Regions from separate parts of the Pararhizobium sp. genome, predicted to be linked through region 1. Evidence: riboswitches for the same ligand, from Rfam matches in the RefSeq annotation. Region 1 holds a riboswitch; the other holds the start of a gene.
The links. Region 1 has a riboswitch for cobalamin ahead of ACQY8Q_RS26025 (CbtB domain-containing protein). Riboswitches for the same ligand answer to the same signal wherever they lie in the genome.
Positions count from the first base shown of each region.

Region 1 (4,153 bases):
GGATGGTCGGCGCCAGCAGTTTGCAGGCTACGCCGCGCGCGGTGCGCCGCTCGGCCCGGACGACGGCACGATTGCGCCCTGGGCGCCGCTCGCATGCCTGCCGTTCGAGCCGCAGGCAGCGATGTCGGCGGCACGGCATATCCTGTCGAGCTATCCCGATGTTATCGACGCGGGGCGTTTTATCGGCAGTTTCAATCCAAGCGTTCCCGGCAAGACGGCGGAAGGGTGGCTCAACAACCGCAGCGTTGGCCTTGATCAGGGGCTGCTGGTGATGATGATCGAGAACCATCGCAGCGGGCTTTACTGGAACATGCTGCGCGAAACGCCGGTTATCCGGCGCGGCCTCAGACGCGCAGGCTTTTCCGGCGGCTGGCTTTGAGGTAAACGGGCTGCCAGACGATAACGGGCGGCCCCTTTGGACGATAACCAAGATTCAGGCAGTTTTTGCGAGGGTGATGGAGGGCAGGTAGAAGCTGCCATCGCCTGGCAGGCGGAGCATTTTCCGCAGGTTGCTGTCTCTTTGGGTCTGGAAGGCGGTGATTTTCTGCCGGTCACTGAGGCATGGCGTCATGATGGCGATATGCTCGGTGTCTTGCTGGGCTATCAGAACCGCTTTGCCACCGGCATGGATGACCGCGTCAGGGCCGCTCATCTCATTTCCTTCTACAGTCATCATCTCAGCATCGCGGCTGCATCGATCTATTTGCGGACGGGGCTGGTTCCTGATCTGAGCCCGGATCGCCTGGCGTTCCGGTTTGAGCCCGTCGTTCCGCACGATCACGTTCCAACGATGGAAACGCGTCGATCCGATGTCTGCCGTTTTCATTTTCGCTTCGAGCATTTTTCGCGCGGCGATGACCGGGCGTTGCTGTTTCACAATCTATTCGTCGACAGCTTCCTTCCGGTGATCGACGCGCTGCAGGGGCGCACTGGCCTCTCTCCCGTCGCGCAATGGCGGCTGGCGGCCGATGGCATTGCGGGTGCTTTTCTAGAGATCGGTACAGCGTTGGGCGACCAGGAGCGCGCAATGGCTACGGCACTTGCGATCATCAACAGGACAGGCTCGCCGCTTTTCTCCGATGCCGTGCGCTACCAGCGTATTGAGGCCGTTTGCGATGGCGTTGCGGTCGAGCGCGTGTTCCGCCGGCGAAGCGGCTGCTGTCTCTACTATCGGACAGAGGGCGGGGATTTCTGCGATGTCTGTGTGCTTCTCGATACCGAGACGCAAAAAGGCCGCCTGCAAGCTCATGTCCAGCGTACCGGCGGCCTCTGATTGCCGTTGCCGCGCAAACAATGCCTGCGCGGCAACGATTTTGGCTCAAGCCGATTTCAGAAACTTGTCGTTCAGGTAACCTGAGATCACGCCGAGCACGATCCAGAACGCCAGGGTCGTTGCCAGGGCGGCGACCGCAAATTCCGCACCGAGAACGGACGGAACCGGGCTCGAAATATCAGACGGCTGCGGCGCACCATAGGCATGCGGTGCTGCGATCAGAACAAGGCCGATGATCTTGGCAAGAATTTCACCGCGCAAGACGATGAGATAAAGCCCGGCGGCGGAGAACGCGATGGTCGCGATCCACCAGATCTGCCGGTCATGCAGATCAGCGGCAGGAAAGCCCGGCAATTCCGGCGGCAGGCCGATGGCGGGCAGAAGGTGAACCGTCAACCAGCCACAGGCGCCCCACAGCGCGCCGTTGCGCATGGTAATCGGATAGTTGAAGGCGAGGCTTGCACCGGCGAGCAACAGGCCGAAGCCGGCACCGGCCACCAGATTGGCAATCAGCGTGCCGGAGAACCGGCTCATGCCGAACATGATGCCGCCCTCTTCTTCATGCTCGCCTTCATGGGCATAAGCCGGTGTGACCGGTGAAAGTGCCGACAGGATCTCGCCAATCACAGAAGAGCGGTTTAGTGAAGAATGCTGCTGGCCTTCTGTCGTCGCCGGCGGTTCGGCGGCGGGTTCCTTGACCTCATATTCCTCGGCATGAAGGATGAGCGGGACCACCCGCAATTCCTGCGCCGCCGTCATGAAGACACCGGCGATCAATCCAGCCACCAGTGCGGCCAGAAGTGTTTTGACAATCATGTGATACCCCCAAATTCGAGCGGAGCCGATTTCTCATCAGTGCTCAACGCTCGTCGTGTTTCAATTCCCCACGGCAAAAACCGCCCGATGCCGGAGCATGGGCGCAATCCACGGCAGCGCGATTTCCAAAAGGAAATCCGCCATCCTTTTCATCGATAGAGTGCGGAAAGCCCTCAAGCTTTCCACGGCTCACATCAATGGCAGGGGAAGCCGTAGGAATGGCGGACGTCGTGGGCGGTGTCGTGCAGCACGGCCGAATTGGCAAGGCCTGCACCGAAAACCAGGAAGCCGCCGATCAACAGGGCAAGAATAGCCGTGGTAATGCGGTCGTTGAGAGAAAGCGGAACGCTCGAAACTGTAGTCGTAGCCATGACAACCTCCGTGATGGCGCGTGGGAAATATCCCACCAATTGGGCACCATGCCCTTCATCAACCGGCAGGTTTCCTGGCTCGCGGCGTCAGGTGCTTCCGCACCAAGGAGCCTGTCTCACCTTCCCGAGGCAGGGCCCAAAGGCCCGTCGCCGCAGTGGTTTTTACCGGCTGAACATACCGGCATGACAAACTCTGACCGCTCTACAGTCGCGGGGTCGGCCGTGATAAAGATGCCCAGAATGGGTCCATCCATCACGTTCCCATTTACTCCCCGAAAGCACCTCGCGTTCAGGGAACCAATTGATCCAACGATGATTATGCCGTCGCCCCGGTCCTGTCAATTCAGTGTTGCGACCGACAATGACGCATTGTCGCTCTTGATTTTTCCGTACAATGTCTAAATCTGATATGTAATACGTTGCTGGATTCGCCTAAGTTGCAACTGGTTTCCGGCAAGCAACACTCAATGGTTGTTTGCTTTGGAAAAATACTCTTCTCAATAATGGAACAATAGTTCTTTAGGAACCTTGGCGTAGAGTGCTGCGGCGCTGATACGCGAAGAATCCTCCACAGAGAAAACCATGAAATCGGTGAGGTCCGAACAGGAATTCCAGAATATTCTTCGCCGCCTGGGAATTGCGCTTGACGCTTCTCAGATCGGCGTGTGGGAACACGATACCCAGAAAGACGAAGTCGTCTGGGATCTGCAGATGCACCGGCTCTACGCAACCGGCAAGACGCAAAAGCGGGTCAAGGCGGAGGTCTGGATGAATGCGATCCATCCCGATGATCTCGCCCAGGCTGAGGCCGATTTCGACCGGGCAATCGCAACCAAGGATATTTATTCTTCGGAATACCGGATCATTTTGCCCGACGGTGAAATCCGTTACCTGCGGTCACGTGCCTACTGTTTTGAGGAGGATGGCCATATCACCTTCATCGGAGCAGAATGGGACGTGACGGCGGATGTGCTGCTCAATCGTGAGCTTCGGCGGCAAAAGGCGATTGCCGAGGCGCGCGCGGTGGCCCTTGAAGCAAGCACCGAGCGGATCAAATATGCGGCCGAGCACGATTATCTGACGGGACTTCCCAACCGCCGCTTTTTCGATAGGCGATTGGCGGAACTGGCCGGCGAGACCGGCCCCGAAAAGCTGGCAATCCTGCATATCGGCCTCGACCGGTTCAAGCAGATCAACGACACCGCCGGCCACGCAGCCGGAGACGACGTGTTGAAATCCTGCGCCCGGCAGATCGAAGCCGGCGTTCCGAAGAACTCGTTCATTGCGCGTGTGAGCGGCGATGAATTTGCGGTTCTGATCGCAAATTTTGTCTCGCTCGATGATCTCAAAACCCGGGCCGAGCAGCTGGCGCAGCAATTGAAGCAGTCTGTCTGGCATAATGATGAGGTCTTGCGGACCGGCGCCTCTATGGGGGTCGCGGCGGCCAGCGGCCGCAGTATCGCCAGCCTGCTGGCCGAATCCGACATCGCGTTGCAACGGGCCAAAAAGCTCGGGCGGGGCAGGGTGGAAGTGTACTCGGCACACTTGAAGGCGCAGCTCACCAACGAGCAGCGCATTGGCCGGCAGTTGGCGCATGGATTGGAGAAGGGGGAGTTCGTTCCCTACTATCAGGCTCAGGTGGAGGCGCGAACCCGGCGCATTGTCGGGATGGAAGTCCTGGCGCGCTGGCGTC
Region 1 covers NZ_CBDIHY010000003.1:4,187,977-4,192,129, reverse strand. Annotated here, with positions in the region: gene ACQY8Q_RS26040 (glucoamylase family protein) at 1-379, shown strand, start outside; gene ACQY8Q_RS26035 (IucA/IucC family C-terminal-domain containing protein) at 416-1,273, shown strand; gene ACQY8Q_RS26030 (CbtA family protein) at 1,319-2,089, opposite strand; gene ACQY8Q_RS26025 (CbtB domain-containing protein) at 2,284-2,460, opposite strand; cobalamin riboswitch at 2,508-2,777, opposite strand; gene ACQY8Q_RS26020 (bifunctional diguanylate cyclase/phosphodiesterase) at 3,043-4,153, shown strand, end outside.

Region 2 (4,153 bases), 450 kb from region 1:
TTTTCTCCTGACGGGAGGTCCTCGCGGACCTCCCGTCAGGAGAAACATATCCGCGTGTATTAGAAACCTGTCACTACCGACAGTTATGCCGTATAACGATCCCTGACAGCATTTGCTCCTCGCATTCGATCACAGGAGCAGACAATGATCAGGATTTTCAACCACAACACCGGCAAGCAGAACCCGGGCGACCTAGACGCCATGTTCCGCCTGCGCAAACGTGTCTTCCACGACTTGCTGAAATGGGACGTTTCGGTTCGCGGCGACTGGGAGATCGATCACTACGATGACGCCAATCCACTCTACGTGCTGTCCTACTCTGACCAGACGGGCCGTCTGCGCGGTGCGTTACGGCTGCTACCGACACTTGGACCGAACATGCTGGATGATACATTTCCGATCCTGCTCGGCGACAATCCGCAGGTGCGCAGCGCTTCGGTGTGGGAATCCAGCCGTTTCTGCATCGACCCGACGATCTCGCAGGATCGTGGTTCCAACCAGGTGACCATCGCCGCAGCGGAACTGATGTGCGGCGTTGGCGAGCTTGGGCTGTCCTCCGGCCTCAGCCATATCGTCACCGTCACCGATGTGTTCCTCGAACGGATGTTCCGGCGCATGGGATGCCCTGGTGAGCGCATTGGCGAACCACAGCGGATCGGCTCCGTCTATGCCGTCGCAGTTGCCTGGGAAGTCACGACCGACCTTTTGGACAGGATGAAAGCCATCGCTGAAATCGGCGGGTCGGTGCTGAAACGGCCGATGTCTCTGGAAACAGCCCGGGCCGCATAAGTTGCATTACCCACGGGAGAGCCACCGATTGTGGCTCTCCCGCCTCGCCCCGCATTTATCTCCCGCCCGCCGTTAACGCTGCTACGCGGACTGCGTTGCAGCACCGTCGAATGACGCTATGATAGCGGCACAGTCAGAGTGCGCAGGATGCTCCTTCGCACCCGGCACGGTGCCGGTACGCTCAGGCGAGAGAAACACGTGACCTTCCGTTCGATATCCCTTGCGGCGCTGATAGCCCCGCTTCTTCTGGTCATGACGACCACGGCCGACGCTTCAGCGGTGTGCGAACGGCTGAACGCCCGCCTTGCCGGCCTGCCGAAAATCGTCGCATCCAATGCAAATCTGCGCGACTATACCGGTGCGATCTCCCGTCAGAACCTGGACCTGCGGCAGGCGCGCAGCGATCTGAGGCGGATGGGATGCAGTTCAGGCAGTGTCATCATCGTCGGCGGTCCGAACGAAGACGCCTGCAACAGCCTGGACGCTGAAATCTCGCAGATGCAAATGGATCTCAAAACACTGAAGGCCCGTCGGCTGAACCTTCTGGAAGGCGGCGACAGCGACGTGACCCGGCGGCGCATTCATGCGGCGCTTGCTGCCAATCGCTGCGGCGAGGAGCAGGATGAAGTGCTCAGTGCCGCCATCGAGGAACCGGAAACCCATCGCAATATCCTGAACGACCTGCCGCCGATCGGCGAAGGCTATCCGGACATGCGCGGCAGCAACACCGATTTCACTACGCCGGATAACGGCTTCGGCCCGAGCGCCGACTATCCCGGCAACCTGCGCACAATGTGCGTGCGCACCTGTGATGGTGCGTTCTTCCCGATCTCCTCGAACTCATCGCCAGCCGATTTTCAACGCGATGCCGAAGCATGCCAACGGCGCTGCCCGGGAACGGAGACGGCACTTTACTATCATGAGCTGGCGACCGAAGAGACAAACCAGATGGTCTCGGCTGCCACAGGCGAACCCTATGCCGATCTACCCTCGGCTTTCGCCTACAAGACCCGCGATCTTAGCCAGCCCGGCCAATGCGGCTGCGCTCCCGTCGGACGCACGGCGACGCAGCAGAGCACCCCGAACGATGGCAAGGGCGTTATCGAGGTTCGCACCCGCAAGAAGGCTGATCCCGCGGAGGTGAAAAGCACCGTTGCCGACCGGGCCTACAATCCACAGGATAACAAGGTTCGTGTCGTCGGCCCGAGCTTCCTTCCGTCGCAGGAAACCTCGATTGACCTGCGGCATCCAGCCGGCCCCGGATATCAGGAACTGCAGCAGACCAACTGATCACTTCATAGGTCGCCCACCCCAGCAGTCGGAAAATACCAGGTCCTCGAGCGGCAAGCGCTGGCGCCAGCCTTTGACGGCCAATTCCGGCTCGGCATAGAGCGTATCGACATAGCCAAGACACAGCCAGGCGATGATCTCGATATGATCTGGAATGCCGAGCACGTCCTTGATATCGCGCTCATGGAAAATGCTGACCCAGCCGACGCCGACGCCTTCGGCGCGTGCGGCAAGCCAGAGGTTCTGCACGGCGCAGACTGTCGAAAATGCATCCATGCGCGGATTGTGCGTCCGGCCGAGAACGACCTTACCGGCGCGGGTCGGATCGCAGGTGACGCAGATACTCACGGGCGCCTTGCGGATTCCTTCGAGCTTCAATGAGCGGTACTTGCCCTGCGCCTCGCCTTCAAACATCAGCGCCGCCTCTTCGTTGGCCCGCTGGAATGCCTCGAAGACACGAGTACGCCGGCCCTCGTCGCGGACGACAATGAAATTCCAGGGCTGCATGAAGCCGACCGACGGCGCGCTGTGAGCGGCAGCGAGCAACCGCCTGATCAGCGCGTCCGGCAAGGGCGCAGGCAGGAACTGATCGCGCACGTCGCGGCGGGTTTCAATGGCGCGGTAGACGGCTGCGCGCTCGTCCGATGAAAATGCGTCCGCCCTCACAAGGCAGTCTTGCGGTTCAGTTTGCATCGTTTGATCCCCAACAATGCGAAACCTCCCGCCGTCCGCGCGGGGCTGGTCTATCTCGTCAGGCCGGTCTTCTGACTGCGGATCATCCGGTTTTGCCGCCTTCCCGGATTGCTTGAAGATCCAGTGGCATAATTCTGAAATGATTCAGAGATTCAATAAAGCAAAACCGTCCCCGTTACAGCGCTGGGCACGTCCCGGACTTTCACCGGGTTCCCGATTCTCCCGCTTGCGCAGGCACCTGAACGAAACGATATGGCCATAGCAGGCCGCCGTTTGCAAGGCGGCCCGCCGGTTGTCATCAGATCGCCGCGACCGGATGCGGCGAACCGTCATAGGCACCCCAGATCGACTGATCCAAACAGATCATCGATCCGGTCATCAGGCCGGATTCCGCCGACGACAGATAGGCGCAGGCGCGCGCGACTTCGGCCGGATCGACCAGACGGCCGAAGGGCTGGCTCGCCGCTGCCTTTTCCAGCCAGTCGCTGGCCGCGCCATGAAATTCGCGTTGGATGCGATCCTCGCCTTCGGATGCCATCCAGCCGATATTCAGACCGTTGACCCGAATCCGGTTGCGCAGCACGGCATAAGCCGTGTTTTTGGTCAGCGTTTCCAGTGCGCCTTTGGAAGCGCAATAGGCAGAGATGAAAGGTTGGCCGGCCATGGCCGACATCGAACCGATATTGACGATGGTTCCCTCGATCTTCTCGCGGCGCATGACGTTGATCGCTTCCTGCATCAGGAAGAACGGCGCCCGCACGTTGACGGCAAACATCCGGTCGAACAGTTCCGGGCTGGTATCGAGGATTGTGCCGCGATCTGTAATCGCCGCCGCGTTCACCAGTGCATCGATACGGCCGAATTCCGTGTCGCAAGCCAAAACCACCTTGCGCGCATCCTCGACCTTTTCCAGATCGGCCTGCACATAGACCACCCGGGTTCCTGTCGCCTTGCCGATCTCGGCCGCCTTGGCCTCGCCCTTGGCGGCATTGCGGCCGCAGATGACGATACCGGCGGCACCCCGTTCGGCAAACAGCGTGGCAATCGCCGCCCCCAGCCCTTGTGTGCCACCCGTGACGATCGCGATCTTGCCATCGAGACGGCCATAATCATTGCTCATTGTATTCCTCCATTTTCGATATCGCCGATGCCAAAAACTCCCGCCCGGCATTCGGGCAGGAGCTCACATTGAGAGAGATGTTTCCGCTAGCTGAGCTTCTTCTCCGACTGGGCTGCAAGCGCTGCCGCAAAAGCGGCTTCCTCCCAACCACCCGACAGCGCTTCGTGCATCAACTGTGCCTGCGTTTTCGGCGCAAGCCCGCCAACTGGCGGATCCCGGTCGAGATTGGTCGGGAAGGAATAACCTTCGGCGCAGGACGCA
Region 2 covers NZ_CBDIHY010000003.1:3,738,079-3,742,231, forward strand. Annotated here, with positions in the region: gene ACQY8Q_RS23960 (acyl-homoserine-lactone synthase) at 145-789, shown strand; gene ACQY8Q_RS23965 (DUF2865 domain-containing protein) at 1,042-2,079, shown strand; gene bluB (5,6-dimethylbenzimidazole synthase) at 2,080-2,772, opposite strand; cobalamin riboswitch at 2,817-3,028, opposite strand; gene ACQY8Q_RS23975 (SDR family oxidoreductase) at 3,071-3,892, opposite strand; gene ACQY8Q_RS23980 (phytanoyl-CoA dioxygenase family protein) at 3,979-4,153, opposite strand, start outside.
Region 2: it holds a riboswitch for cobalamin, as region 1 does, so the genes downstream of both, bluB (5,6-dimethylbenzimidazole synthase) here and ACQY8Q_RS26025 (CbtB domain-containing protein) in region 1, are expected to answer to the same signal.